DNA from 2 places in the Variovorax sp. MPBD4-3 genome. Region 2 is predicted to be linked to the other one. Evidence: riboswitches for the same ligand, from Rfam matches in the RefSeq annotation. Region 2 holds a riboswitch; the other holds the start of a gene.
What was found. A riboswitch is a leader RNA that binds a small molecule or an ion and turns the genes downstream of it on or off. The one in region 2 is predicted to bind cobalamin.
Positions count from the first base shown of each region.

Region 1: another riboswitch for cobalamin. It lies ahead of AC1RVW_RS03220 (TonB-dependent receptor); the one in region 2 lies ahead of AC1RVW_RS18400 (TonB-dependent receptor domain-containing protein).

Region 1 covers NZ_JBXASW010000004.1:22,979-30,089, forward strand. The annotation lists gene AC1RVW_RS03205 (cation:proton antiporter domain-containing protein) at 1-1,205, shown strand, start outside; gene AC1RVW_RS03210 (hypothetical protein) at 1,211-1,615, opposite strand; gene AC1RVW_RS03215 (hypothetical protein) at 1,753-1,980, shown strand; cobalamin riboswitch at 2,020-2,289, shown strand; gene AC1RVW_RS03220 (TonB-dependent receptor) at 2,424-4,592, shown strand; gene AC1RVW_RS03225 (PepSY domain-containing protein) at 4,604-6,139, shown strand; gene AC1RVW_RS03230 (energy-coupling factor ABC transporter permease) at 6,186-6,863, shown strand; gene cobW (cobalamin biosynthesis protein CobW) at 7,011-7,111, shown strand, end outside.
Region 2 covers NZ_JBXASW010000031.1:56,338-63,448, forward strand. The annotation lists gene AC1RVW_RS18395 (ClcB-like voltage-gated chloride channel protein) at 1-1,407, opposite strand, end outside; cobalamin riboswitch at 1,460-1,724, shown strand; gene AC1RVW_RS18400 (TonB-dependent receptor domain-containing protein) at 1,822-3,738, shown strand; gene AC1RVW_RS18405 (cobyrinic acid a,c-diamide synthase CobB) at 3,723-5,156, shown strand; gene AC1RVW_RS18410 (bifunctional adenosylcobinamide kinase/adenosylcobinamide-phosphate guanylyltransferase) at 5,125-5,724, shown strand; gene AC1RVW_RS18415 (ABC transporter substrate-binding protein) at 5,721-6,596, shown strand; gene AC1RVW_RS18420 (FecCD family ABC transporter permease) at 6,593-7,111, shown strand, end outside.

The DNA of each region.
Region 1 (7,111 bases), on a different contig from region 2:
TGCCGCCGCTGGCCGGCACGCTGGGCGGCCATGCCGCGCAGGAAGGGCCGGCCGACCCGTTGTGGCAGACCCTGGGTCTCACGCTGCTGCAGGTCGGCGGCTTCGTGGCGCTGATGCTGGTGGTGGGGCGGCGCGTGTTCCCGTGGATCCTCTGGCAGGTCACGCGCACCGGTTCGCGCGAGCTGTTCACGCTGTGCGTGGTGGCGGCCGCCGTGAGCATCGCCTTCGCGTCGGCGGCGCTGTTCGGCGTGTCGTTCGCGCTGGGCGCTTTCTTCGCGGGCATGGTCATGCGCGAGTCGCAGTTCGCGCACCGCGCAGCGGAAGAGTCGCTGCCGCTGCGCGACGCCTTCGCGGTGCTGTTCTTCGTGTCGGTCGGCATGCTGTTCGATCCCTCGGTGCTGATCGAGCGGCCGCTTCAGGTGCTGGCGGTGGTGCTGGTGATCGTGCTGGGCAAGTCGCTCGCGGCGTGCGCGCTGGTGCTGGTGTTCCGCTACCCGCTGGGCACGGCGCTCACGGTGAGCGCGAGCCTGGCGCAGATCGGGGAGTTCTCGTTCATCCTGGCGGGGCTTGGGGTGTCGCTCGGCCTGCTGCCGGTGGAGGGGCAGAGCCTGGTGCTGGCGGGCGCGCTCATCTCCATCGCCACCAACCCGCTGTGGTTCAGCCTGATCGGGCCGATGCAGAAATGGCTGCACGCGCACTCGTCGTTCGCGCGCGGGCTCGAGTCGCGCGACGACCCGCTGGCCGAACTGCCCATGACCACCGAGGCCAAGTACCTGTCGCGGCAGGTGGTGCTGGTGGGCTATGGCCGCGTCGGTCGCCGCATTGCGGCGGAACTCGACGCCAACGACATTCCCTACGTGGTCGCCGAGCAGAACCGCGAACTGGTCGAAAAGCTGCGCGAAGCCGGCACGCCGGCCGTGTGGGGCGATGCCGCCGATCCGGCGGTGCTGATCCAGGCGCACGTGGCCCGCGCCCGCGTGCTGGTGGTTGCCACGCCCGACGCCATGAACGTGCGCCAGATGATCGAGACGGCGCGCACGCTCAACCCGACCATCCAGACCGTGATCCGCAGCCACAACGAACAGGAAGCCGCGCTGCTCACGCGCGAGGCGGCCGTGACCGTGTTCCTGGGAGAGCAGGAACTCGCGCAGGCCATGGCGCGCGACGTGGTCCAGCGGGCCGTGTCGATGGCGGCCCCGGCCTGACGAACTCAAAGGTCTTCGATCACCAGCGTGCGGTAGCGCTGCGCGATGGAGTAGGGCACGGTGCGCACCAGCACCATGAGCTGCTCGGCCGCTTCGCTGTCCTCGGTCTTCACCAGCAGCGCCGTGTGGCCTTCGCGCGCCAGCTTCGTGTATGCGCGCACGGTCGCGCCTTCGGTGCCGGCGGAGGGCAAGGGGTCGTCGGCAGTCTCCACGGTGGGCGTGATCTGGGAGAGCACGGTTTGCGCGGGAAGCAGGTAGACGTCGTCGCCGCTGGTGCCTTGCTCGATCAGGCCGCGGCCGACGCGCTGGGCATCTTCCGCGTCCGGAAACATGACCATCGAGTAGCCGGTCGGATAGAAGGCTCCGCCGATGGTCGCCCGCATGCCGGGTTCGAGAGTGAAGTTCTTCATGCTGTCTCCTGCTTGTGCATGTGCAAAACATAAAAACATAGGCTGCACGGGGAATCCCCTCTGTAGGAGAAGCCCGGAAGCTGTCAACCGGCCTTGGCCTCCACCCATTCACCAATAAGCACTGCCCAATCCATTCCATGCACACACAGAGAAACATCGCGCTCACTGTCCATGAGCTGGAAAAAGGGGAGTTCTACTGGGTGCTGATGGAAGCGGTCGCCGGAGAGCCCGGAGACGCCTCCCACTTCTACGAGCCGCTGGAAGCGGCGCTCGAGCCCTACGCCAGCTACTCGAACGCCTTGGTGGCCGGCGTGGCGGTGATGCGGCGCCTGTTCGGACCCGACGGCAATAGCGGCTACTTATAATTTCGCGGTTCTGGTTTGTTAATTCTCACGAATCAAACCAGTCAACACGGTTCGAAGGTGCCCCGCCCGCCATGCCATGGCGCCGGGGTTAAACGGGAAGCAGGTGCGCCGGGTCATAGCCGACCCGGTCATTCCTGCGCTGCCCCCGCAACGGTCAGCGGATCGGGAACCCTCAAGCCTGCGCCTCCTTGAAGAGGCCGGCGGCCACTGCGCTTCGGCGTGGGAAGGCGAGGCTTTCTGCTCCGATGCGCATTTCGCGCGTCGGAGCGCTCCGCAAGCCCGGATACCGGCCTTGGAAACCGCCTTCGGACGCTGCGGGAGTGCGTGTCCGGGCCTGCCGCCTCCGCGCTCGCGCCTGGACCGTCATCGCCCCTCCGCTTCTCCCGCCTCGTCCTTTTTCGGACAGAGGAGCCTGCGGGGACGCGGGCCGGAGGAGAGATCACATGAGCCGACAGGCATCGCCATCGCGCGATCGCACGGGCGCGCCGCAACGCGTGCGGCTTTCGGGTATTTCACTGGGGCTGGGGCTCGCCCTCGGGCCTGCCGCTGCCCTCGCGCAGGCCGACGGCAGCCAGAGCCTGGCGCCGGTGCAGGTCGAGGCCGACCGCCACACCCGGCTCGCCATCGACGAGACCACGCAGACCGGCAGCCGCTTGGGCCTGACGCCACTTGAAACGCCGGCCAGCATCGAGGTGCTGGACGGCGACACCATCCGCGCACGCGGCGACGTCTCGGTGATCGATGCCGCCACCCGCGCCACCGGCATCACCGGTTCGCCCGGCCCCGGCAACGGCGGCACCGCGATGGCGGCGCGCGGCTTCCTGGGCCACGGCTCGGTGATGCAGCTGTTCGACGGCACGCGGCTGTACGCGGGCGCGGGCACCGTCACCTTCCCGTTCGACACCTGGTCGGTCGACCGCATCGAGATACTGCGCGGCGCGGCCTCGGTGATGTACGGCGAAGGCGCCATCGGCGGCGCGATCAACGTGGTGCCCAGGAAGCCCACGCGCGGGCCGATCCAGAACCAGGCGCTGCTCACCGTAGGCTCCGACGCCACCCGCCAGGTGGCTTTCGGCAGCGGCGGCGCGATCGATGACAGGCTCTCCTACCGCTTCGACATCAGCCACCGCCAGACCGACGGCTTCATGCAGCGCGGCCAGGCCGAGAGCCTGGCCGTGGGCGCGGCGGTGCGGCTCGACGTGTCGCCGCAACTGCAGTTCACGCTCTCGCACGACGAGGGCCGGCAGTCGCCGCAGCGCTACTACGGCGTGCCGCTGATCGACGGCCGCCTGAGCAGCCAGACGCTGCGCCAGAACTACAACCTCGACGATTCCGAGATCAAGTACCGCGACAAGTGGACCCGCCTCGACGCCCAGTGGACGCCGAACGATTCGGTCACCGTGCGCAACCAGCTCTACCGGCTGGAGAGCAAGCGCCACTGGCGCAACAGCGAGACCTACACCTACAGCGCCACCACGCGCCGCGTGACGCGCGGCGACTACCTGGAAATCGGCCACGACCAGGAGCAGATCGGCAACCGCACCGACGCCACCTTCAAGCACGGCCTGTTCGGCCTGGCCAACCAGGTGCTGGTGGGCTTCGACGTGAACCGCATCGACTTCCAGCACACCAACGATTCGCCCTACGGCGGGCGATCGGTGGTGGACCCCTTCGTCTTCAACCCGGGCTACTACGTCTCGCCCGTGGCCTACACGCCTCGCTACCGGACCAGGACCGACACCTACGCCTTCTTCACCGAAGACAAGCTGGCCTTCGACGACCAATGGTCGGTGGTGGGCAGCCTGCGCTGGGACCACGCGAAGATCGCCCGCGCCGACCTGCAGAACGCGGCCAACAATCTGGGCAAGACCTTCGAGTACGCCACCGGCCGCCTGGGCGTGGTGTATGCGCCCGATGCGTCGCAGTCTTTCTATGCGCAGGTGGCGCGCGCGGCCGATCCGCTGACCTCGCTCATCAGCACCTCGGCCACGCAGGTGCCGTTCGAGCTCAGCACCGGCCGGCAGGTCGAGGTCGGCTACAAGCGCCAGTTCGCCGACAACCGCGGCGCCTGGACCGTGGCGGCCTACCGCATCGAGAAGAACAAGCTGCTGTCGCGCGACGCGAGCGACCCGGGCAAGACGCAGCAGATCGGGCGGCAGTCGTCCGAGGGCATCGAGGCCACGCTGGACATGGCGCTCACGCCCACGCTGGACCTCGAGGCCAACATCGCCAGATTGCGCGCGCGCTACGACGACTTCAACGAAGTGGTCGGCGGCAGGCTGATCTCGCGCGCGGGCAACACGCCCAGCGGCGTGCCCGAGCAGACGGCCAACCTGTGGCTCAACTGGCGCTTCCTGCCGCAGTGGGAGGCCGCGTTCGGCGTGCGCCATGTCGGCCCGCGCCAGGTCGACGCCGCCAACTCGCGCAAGATCGGCTCGTACACCGTGGCCGACGCTTCGCTCAGCTGGCAGGCGAACCGTTCGCTCAAGCTGGCGCTGCGCGCCTACAACCTGGCCGACCGGCGCTATGCGGTGTCGTTCTCGAACGGCGGCAACCAGTGGCTGCTGGGCCGCCCGCGTTCGTTCGAACTCTCGGCGCTGGTCGATTTCTGAGCGACCCACGCATGACTTCCGCATGGCGCCGCGCCTGGCCGCGCATCCGGCACGGCCTCTACTGGACCCACCGGTGGCTGGGCATCGGCGGCTGCCTGCTGTTCGTCATGTGGTTCGTCTCGGGCGTGGTGATGATGTACGTGGGGTATCCCAACCTGACGGACGCCGAGCGGCTGGCCGGGCTGGGGCCGCTGCGCTTTTCGCAGGCAACGGTGTCGCCCGCGGCCGCGCTCGATGCATTGCCGCCCGCCGCACGCGCGCAGCCGCCCCGGCGCATGGTGCTGGAGATGCAGGGCGGCACCGATCCGCAGCCCGTGTGGCGCATCGTCGATGCGCACGGCGGCCGGCATACGGTCTCGGCGCGCGACGGCCGTGTGCCGGGCCCGGTCGATGCCGCGCAGGCCGAAGCCATCGCGCGCGCGTTTTCGGGCCGGCCGGGCGCGCGCTGGGCCGAGACGCTGGAGCGCGACCAGTGGACCGTGCCTCAGGGCCTGAACCCGCTGCGCCCGCTGCACCGCATCGAGCTTGGCGACGCGGCCGGCACCGAGCTTTACGTGTCTTCGCGCAACGGCGAAGTGGTGCGCGACAGCAACCGCTCCGAGCGCTTCTGGAACTGGCTGGGCTCGGTGCCGCACTGGATCTACTTCACGCCGCTGCGCGCCGACCCGCCCCTGTGGCACGACGTGGTCGTGTGGCTGTCGGCGGCGTGCATCGTCTCGGCGGTGACGGGCATCGTCATCGGCATCCTGCGTGTGCGGCTGCGCAGGCGTTTTCGCAGCGGATCGGTCACGCCGTACAGCGGGTGGATGGCCTGGCACCACATCGCGGGGCTGATCGGCGGCTTTTTCGTGCTGACCTGGATCATCAGCGGCTGGCTCTCGATGAACCCCAACGGCTGGTTCCAGCGCGGGCCGGGCGACGCGGCGGCGATGGCCCGCTACAGCGGTGCTGGGGTGTCGCCGTTCCCCTGGCCGCCGGCATCGTTGCCGCACGGCGGGGGCGCCGCCGCGCCGCGCGAGGCCATGCTGCTGTGGTTCGACGGCCGGCCGCTGCTGCAGTTGCGCGATGCGCAGGTGCGCGCGTGGGTGGTCGATGCCGCCAGCGGCGCGCCTGCTTCCATTGCCAGGGACGACATCGTGCGCGCCGCTTCGGCGCTGCGTCCCGGCGCCCGTGTCACCGAGGCGGTGCTCCAGACGCGCGAAGACTTCCACTGGTACGGCCACCACCGCGAGCGCATCGTGCCCGTGTGGCGCCTGCAGTTCGACGACGCCGCGCGCAGCCGGGTCTACATCGACCCGGCCAGCGGGCAGGTGGCGGGCAGCAACGACAGCAACTCGCGCCTGCGCCGCTGGCTCTTCAACGCGGCGCACAGCCTCGACTTTCCCTGGCTCATCCAGTACCGGCCGGCCTGGGATGTCGTGATGTGGCTGCTGTCGGTGGTCGGTGCGGTAGCCTCGGCCAGCGGCGTGGTGATCGGCTGGCGCCGGCTGCGGCGCAAGCCACGGCGGGCGGCGGCCTCGAAGGGGCTTGCGCAGGCAGGTCCATGAACCAACAATCAACTTTCGCACTGCGGTGCATTTCAGGAGGTGCTCGATGCACATCGAACCAGGTCTCGTCGACGGAACCAAGATTTTTCTCAGCTATGCCACGGCCGCTGCCGCACTCGCCTACACAGGCAAGGTGGCCATCGAAACCGCGGTGAAAGACGGCCTTGCCGCACTGGTGCTGCGCTCCGCCGTTGCCGTGGCGCTGGTGTTCTGCTTCTTCGAGGTGTTGCCGCATCACCCGGTGGGCGTGTCCGAGGTGCACCTGATCCTCGGCACCACGCTGCTGCTGGTGTTCGGGCTGGCGCCCGCGGCCATCGGCCTGGCGGGCGGGCTGCTCATCCAGGGCCTGTTCTTCGAGCCGCAGGACATTGCGCAGTACGGCATGAACGTCACCACGCTGCTGGTGCCGCTGTTCGCGACCGCCGCGCTGGCGCGCCGCATCATCCCGAAGAACGTGGCCTATGTGGACCTGAGCTACCAGCAGGCTTTCAAGCTGTCGGTGGCCTACCAGGGCGGCATCGTGGTGTGGGTCGGCTTCTGGGCGCTGTACGGCCGCGGCACCGGGCTCGAGAACCTCGGCCAGATCGCCAGCTTCGGGGCTGCCTACATGACGGTGGTGCTGGTCGAGCCGCTGGTCGACCTGGGCGTGCTGGCCGCCGCCAAGGGCTGGCGCCGCCTGCAAGGCTCGGTCTTCGTCGAGCGCCGCCTGTACGGCGGCGTCTGATTCACCGCGCTCTCCTTCTTCCCGGGTTCCAGGCTCGCTTGGCGGGCCTGGCGCCGATCCTCTCGTGATGGCCACCGGAACGCCCATGCTGCCGCCCGGTGCCCGTTCATCTCTCCGGCCGCCACGGGCGCCCCAACGAACACTCCAATGACCCAAGCAAGCAACGCCAAGATCCCCGTCACCATCGTCACGGGCTTCCTCGGCAGCGGCAAGACCACGCTGCTGCGCCACATCCTCGGCAACGCCGA
Region 2 (7,111 bases):
CTCGCGGTCCGCCTCGGGGCCGACCACGGTCTCGGCCGGCTGCACGAGGTCGCGCACGTGCAGCCCGCGCAGGCGCAATTGCGCGTCGCGCTGCTCGTTGCGGCGCAGCGTGATCTCGTACATGGAGCCGGCATTGGCCGAGCGCGCGATGAAGTACGCGATGACGCTCGCGGCCATCAGCGGCAGCATGACCTGGTAGCTCAGCGTCATCTCGAAGATCATCAATATCGCCATCAGCGGCGCCTGCGTCGCGCCCGCCAGGAAGGCGCCCATGCCGACGATGGCATAGGCGAAAGGCGCGGAGCTGGAAGCCGGCCACAGCGCCTGCACCGCCAGCCCGAACAGCGCGCCGATCATGCAGCCGAAGAACAGCGCCGGCGTGAACACGCCGCCCACGGCGCCCGATCCCGCGGTGGCCATGGTCGCGGCCGCCTTGGCGACCAGCACCATCGCGATCAGCGTCCAGGGCCACGGCGTGTGCAGCACCGCGTTGACCACGCTGTAGCCGTTGCCCCAGACCTCGGGCATCGGTACGGAAATGGCGCCCATCAGCAGCCCGCCCAGCGCCAGCCGCCACGGCAGCGCGAGCGGCAGCCTGGCGAACAGCGCGCGGCTGCCCTGCAAAGCGCGCAGGAATGCGACCGCCGCAAAGCCCAGCAGCACGCCGAGCACGCAGAACAGCACCACCTCCGCGCCGTGGATCTCGGGGAACGGCGGCATCTTGTAAGGCGGCTGATAGCCCGGCAGCGCGCGCATCGCGACGTTCGCCACCACCGACGCGATGATGATCGGCCCCACGCTTTCCATCGCGATCGAGCCCAGCACGATCTCGGCGACGAAGAAGGCGCCAGCGATGGGTGCGTTGTAGGCGGCCGTGAGGCCGGCGGCGGCGCCGCAGGCCACCAGCAGCCGCAGCCGTTCCGCCGGAAAGCGCAGCAGCCGCCCCAGTTGCGAGGCCGCCAGCGCCGCGAGCTGCACCATCGAGCCTTCGCGCCCTATGGAGCCGCCGGTGCCGATGCTCACCAGCGACGACGCGCTGCGCACCAGCGTCTGCGCGACCGGGATGCGTCCGTCGCCGAGCACGATCGCTTCCATGTAGTCGGAGGTGGCGCTTCGCTCCGCCACGCGCTTGGCAAGCACCAGCAGCAGGCCCGCCACCAGCCCGCCGAGCGTGGGGCAGGCCACGCGCGCCCACCACGGCAGGTGCCTGGCCATGGCCACCAGCCCTTCGCCGGGGCCCAGCACCAGATGCTCGAAGCCGTAGAGCGCCGCGCGGAAAAGTTCGGTCGCCAGCGTGCCGAGCAGGCCCGCGGCAATGGACCAGAGCAGCATCGACTGCCAGCCCGAAACGCCGAAAAGCCGCTGCAGCGCGGAACGAATATTCAGGAAAACCGAGGCCGGGCGCATTGCTTCGATGTTAGCGGTGCGCAACTTTCGGCTTAAATCGTGTCGGACAGGGCCTAAAATCCCGGCCGTTGGTGCCTGCGGCGTGGTTCACGCGCCGCGGTTCAACGGGAAGCAGGAGTGAAGGTCCCCCGAACGCCCTCGAGCGCGTACCGGGCCCGGCCCAAGCCGCCTGCGCTGCCCCCGCAACGGTCAAGCAGACGACGCCGCAAGGCGTCACCCCTCTCCACACAGCCACTGGGCACCCTGAAACAGGTGCCTGGGAAGGCGGCGAGGGGTGTTCTGCCAGCCCGGATACCGGCCAACAAGGCGGCTGCCGCATGCACGGAAAAAAGAATCCGTGCGCGAGGCAGCCATTGCGCCCAGGTGCCGGCGGGGAAGCCGGCACGGGGCATTGACGTTCGTTCGGCACATTTCATGATTTCCCACGCTTCCGTTTTCCGTGGCCGCGCTCCCGCGCGCCGTCTCCGCTTCGCCTGCCTGCCGCTGGCGCTGGCATCCGCCTTCGGCGGCCCGGCCCATGCGCAAGAAGCGCCCACCCTCGGCGAGACGGTGGTCACGGCCAACCGCACGCCGCAGGCACTGTCGGACCTGGTGGGCGACGTGTCGATCATCGACCGCCAGACCATCGAGCGCAGCGGCGCCACCGGCGTGGCCGACGTGCTGGCGCGCCTGCCCGGCATCGAGATCTCGCGCACCGGCGGCATCGGCAACACCACCAGCCTGTACATCCGCGGCGCGGAAACGCGCTTCACGGCCGTCTACCTCGACGGCGTGCGCATCGACTCGCAGTCGACCGGCGGCGCCGGCTGGGAAGGCATTCCGCTGTCGCAGATCGACCGCATCGAAGTGCTGCGCGGCCCGGCCGCCGCGGTGTATGGCTCGGATGCCGTCGGCGGCGTGATCCAGCTCTTCACCAAGCGCGGCGAAGAGGGCGTCTCGCCCTACGCGGGCATCGGCTTCGGCAGCTACGGCCTGCGCAAGATCGAAGGCGGCGTGAGCGGAAAGTCAGGCCTGTTCGACTACTCCTTCGGTGTCGAACATGAAGAGAGCAAGGGCTACAACGTGCAGCCGGTGGTCAAGCGCAACGTGGTCAAGGACGGCTTCACCAGCCCCGATCGCGACGGCTACAACAGCACCTCGGGCAACGTGAAACTGGGCTTCCAGATCACCCCCGACCAGCGCATCGACGCCACGCTGCTCGCGAGCGACATCAAGGCCGGCTACGACGCCACCGTGTCGTACAAGACCAAGCTGCCGTTCCTGTTCGCCAACGACATCGCGAACAACACGCTGCGCACCGCCGGCCTCACCTGGTCGGCCAAGTGGAACGATGTGTACAGCACCCGCGTGCAGATCACCGATTCGCAATCGGTCTACAAGACGCAGCCTTCGTTCTACCGAACTGAAACCCACCTGCGCGGCTACCTGTTCCAGAACGAATTCCGCTTCGGCCCGCACCTGGTGACGGCCACCCTCGAGCGCCGCGAAGACGCACTCGACAACGCGCCCACCACCAGCTCGAAGCTGCTGTCGCGCGACCGCGCGCAGGACGCGCTGTCGCTGGGCTACGGCTTCGTGCAGGGCCCGCACTCGCTGCAGCTGCATGTGCGCCACGACCGCGACAGCGAATTCGGCGGCAAGACCACCGGCAGCGCCGCCTACGGCTATGCCATCACGCCGTCGCTGCGCTTCACGGCCTCGGCCGGCACCGCCTTCCGCGTGCCCACGCTCTACCAGCGCTTCAGCGAATACGGCCTGGCCACGCTGCAACCCGAATCCAGCCGCAACGTCGAACTGGGCCTGCAGTACACCGAAGGCGCCTCGCACGCCGGCATCGTGGTCTACAACAACCAGGTGCGCAACCTGATCAGCTTCGACGGCACCGCCAAGGGCTGCGCCTCCTCCTTCGGCTGCTACAGGAACACGGCGCGCGCCCGCTACCAGGGCGTCACGCTGTCGGGCGGCCACCGCATCGGCGACGTCACGCTGCGCACCTCGCTCGACTTCCAGGACCCGCGCGACCTCGGCACGCACAACCTGCTGGCTCGCCGCGCGCAGCGCCACGCCACCTTCGGTGCCGACTGGCGCGTCGCCGGCTGGACGCTGGGCGCCGAGGTGCAGACCTCGAGCCGCCGCTACGACGACGCCGCCAACAGCGTCAAGCTCGGCGGCTACACCGTGCTGAACCTGTCGGCCAGCAGGCAGATCACGCGCGACCTGAACCTGATCGCGCGGGTCGACAATGTGGGCAACAAGGACTACCAGTACGCACGCCTGTACGCCACCGCCGGCCGCACCGCGTACGTCGGTCTCAAGTGGACGCCGCAATAAGCAACCCCTCGCAAGCAAGCGACACCGCCGGTGCCGCGGCGGCCGCCTGCGCCGCGGTGCTGGTGGCCGCGCCGGCCTCGGGGCAGGGCAAGACCACGGTCGCGGCCGCGCTCGCGCGGCTGCACACGCGGCAGGGCCGGCGGGTGCGGGCCTTCAAGTGCGGGCCCGACTTCCTCGACCCGCTCTGGCTCGCGCTGGCCACCGGCGCGCCGGTGCATTCGCTCGACCTCTGGATGACCGGCGAAGCCGACTGCCGCGAGCGCCTGCGTGCGGCGGCGGCCGACTGCGACCTGCTGATCGTCGAGGGCGTGATGGGCCTGTTCGACGGCACGCCGAGCGCCGCCGACCTGGCCGTGCGCTTCGGCCTGCCGGTGCTGGCCGTGATCGATGCGCATGCCATGGCCGGCACCTTCGGGGCGCTGGCCTACGGCCTGCAGAACTTCCGGCCCGGCCTGCCGTGGGCCGGCGTGCTGGCCAACCGCGTGGGCAGCGAGCGCCATGCCGGCATGCTGAAAGACGCGCTGCGCGAGCCTTCTCAATGGCTCGGCGCCTTGCCGCGCGACGCGGACTTCACGCTGCCGGAGCGGCACCTGGGGCTGGTGGTGGCGGACGAACTGGGCAACGCGATGGCGCGCCTCGACGCCGTGGCCGACGTGCTGGCCGGCACGCCGCTGGGGCAGATGGACATCGCGCAACTGCCGCAGGTGCGCTTCGATGCCGCACCGCATGTCGCGAACATGCAGCCGCTGCTGGCCGGCCGCACCATCGCCATCGCACGCGATGCCGCCTTCTCTTTCATCTACCCCGCGAACCTCGACGTGCTCACCGCACTGGGGGCGCGCCTTTCCTTCTTCTCGCCGCTCGCGGGCGACGCCTTGCCCGCTTGCGATGCGGTCTGGCTGCCCGGCGGCTACCCGGAGCTGCACGCCGAGGCGCTGTCGCGCTGCGAACCGATGCGCGCCGCGCTGGTTGCCCATGTGGCGGCCGGCAAGCCCGTATGGGCCGAGTGCGGCGGCATGATGGCGCTGTTCGAAGAGCTGGCCACGCATGAAGACGCGGAGGCCGGCAACGTGCATCGCCTGTGGGGCCTGCTGCCGGGCAGGGTGACCATGCAGAAGCGGCTGGCCGGCCTCGGCCCGCAGCAGTTGCAGCTCGGCAGCCACGCCTTGCGCGGCCACACTTTCCACTATTCGCGCTGCGAGACACCGCTCGCGCCCGTCGCGCGCACCGCCCGGCCAGGCACGACCCAGGCCGTGGGCGCGCAGGGCGGCGAGGCGCTCTACGTGCACGGCCCTGTGCGCGCCAGCTATTTCCATGCGTGGTTCGCTTCCAGCCCCGAAGCCACCGCGCGACTTTTCGGCGCCATGCCCACCGAGTTGCAAAGCCATGCCCACCATGATCAAGCCCGCGACTGTTGAGCACGAGTTCATCCTCGGCGGCCAGAAGAGCGGCAAGTCGCGCCGCGCCGAGCAGCGCGCCGCCGACTGGCTCGCCGCCGACCCGCGCACCCGCCGTGCCGTGATGATCGCCACCGCGCAGGCGTACGACGACGAGATGCAGGAGCGCATCGTGCGCCACCAGGCCGACCGTGCGGAGCGCGTGCCCGGCATGCGCACCATCGAGGAACCGATCGAGCTCGCGCGTGCCGTGGTCACGCAGAGCACGCCCGACACGCTGGTGGTCGTCGACTGCCTCACGCTCTGGCTCACCAACCTGCTGATGCCGATGCCCGCCGAAGATGCCCGCCCTCCCACGCGCACGCCGTCCACGCACATGGGCATGCTCATGGTCGCGTTGCGCGAAGCGCGCGGCCCGGTGGTGCTGGTGGGCAACGAGATCGGCCTCGGCGTGATTCCGCTGGGCCGCGAGACGCGCGCATTCGTCGATGCGCTGGGCCGCCTGAACCAGGACGTGGCCGCCGCCTGCCACCGCGTGACGCTCATGGCGGCCGGCCTGCCGCTGAGCCTGAAGGTCCCCGCCGCATGAGCGCGAGGAAGATCCGCATTCCGCTGGCCGCATTCGGCCTGGCGCTGTTCGCGCTGGCGGCGCACGCGCTCGACGTGGTCGACGAGCGCGGCGTGACCGTGAGCCTGCGCGAGCCGCCGCGGCGCATCGTCACGCTGCTGCCTTCGCTCACCGAATCGGTCTGCGCGCTCGGCGCCTGCGACCGGCTGGTGGGCATCGACCGCTATTCCAATTCGCCCGAGCAGGTGAAGGCGCTGCCGCAAGTCGGCGGCGGGCTCGACCCGAACGTCGAGGCCATCGTCGCGCTCAAGCCCGACGCGGTGCTGCTCGCCAAGTCGTCGCGCGTCACCCAGCGGCTCGAGGCGCTGGGCGTGAAGGTGCTGGTGCTCGAGCCCAAGAGCCATGCCGACGTGCGGCGCGTGCTCGACAAGCTCGACCAGGTGCTGGGCACGCACGAGGCACCCAGGGTCTGGCGCGTGATCGACGCCAGCGTGTCGGCCGCCGCGCAGTCGCTGCCCGCGAGCGCGAAGGGCCTGCGCGTGTACTTCGAAGTGAACAGCGCGCCCTACGCGGCGGGGGAGTCGTCGTTCATCGGCGAAACGCTCACCCGGCTCGGCGCGAAGAACATCGTGCCGGCTTCGCTCGGCCCGTTTCCCAAGCTCAACCCCGAATACGTGGTGCGCGCCAATCCCGACATCATCATGGTCAGCGTGCGCAGCGCGCAGGGGCTGGAGCAGCGCCCGGGCTGGGCCGGCATCCGCGCGGTGCGCGAAGGCCGCATCTGCCGCTTCAGCGCCGAGCAGTCCGACGTGCTGGTGCGGCCCGGCCCGCGCATGGACGAGGCCGCGCGCCTCATGGCGCAGTGCCTGGGCGACAAGGGCGGCAAGCGGTGAGCGCGGCGCACAGGCACACGGCGCACCTGCGGCGGGTTCTGCTGCTGGGCTTCGGCCTGCTGGTGCTGGGCGCGGGGGCGATGCTGCTGGGCCTGGGCATCGGCAGCACCGGCTTCGAGAGCCTGCTGTCGGCACGGCACGACCCGGTGGCGCTGCAGATCGTGTGGGACATCCGCCTGCCGCGCACGCTCGGCGCCTGGCTGGCCGGCGCCTTGCTCGGGCTGGCGGGCGCGGTGGCGCAGGGGCTGTTCCGCAATCCGCTGGCCGACCCGTACCTGCTGGGCAGCGCCTCGGGTGCATCGCTGGGCGTGGCGCTGGCGCTGCTGATGTTCGGCGGTTCGGCCGCCAGCACGCAATGGGTGATGCGGCTCGGGCTCACTGGCGCGGCCTTCATCGGCGCGGTGGTGGCGGTGATGCTCACGCTGCTGCTCGCGCGCGGCGTGCAGCAGACGCTGCGGCTGCTGCTCGCGGGCGTGATCGTCGGCGTGGTGCTCGGCGCCGCCAAAGACCTCATC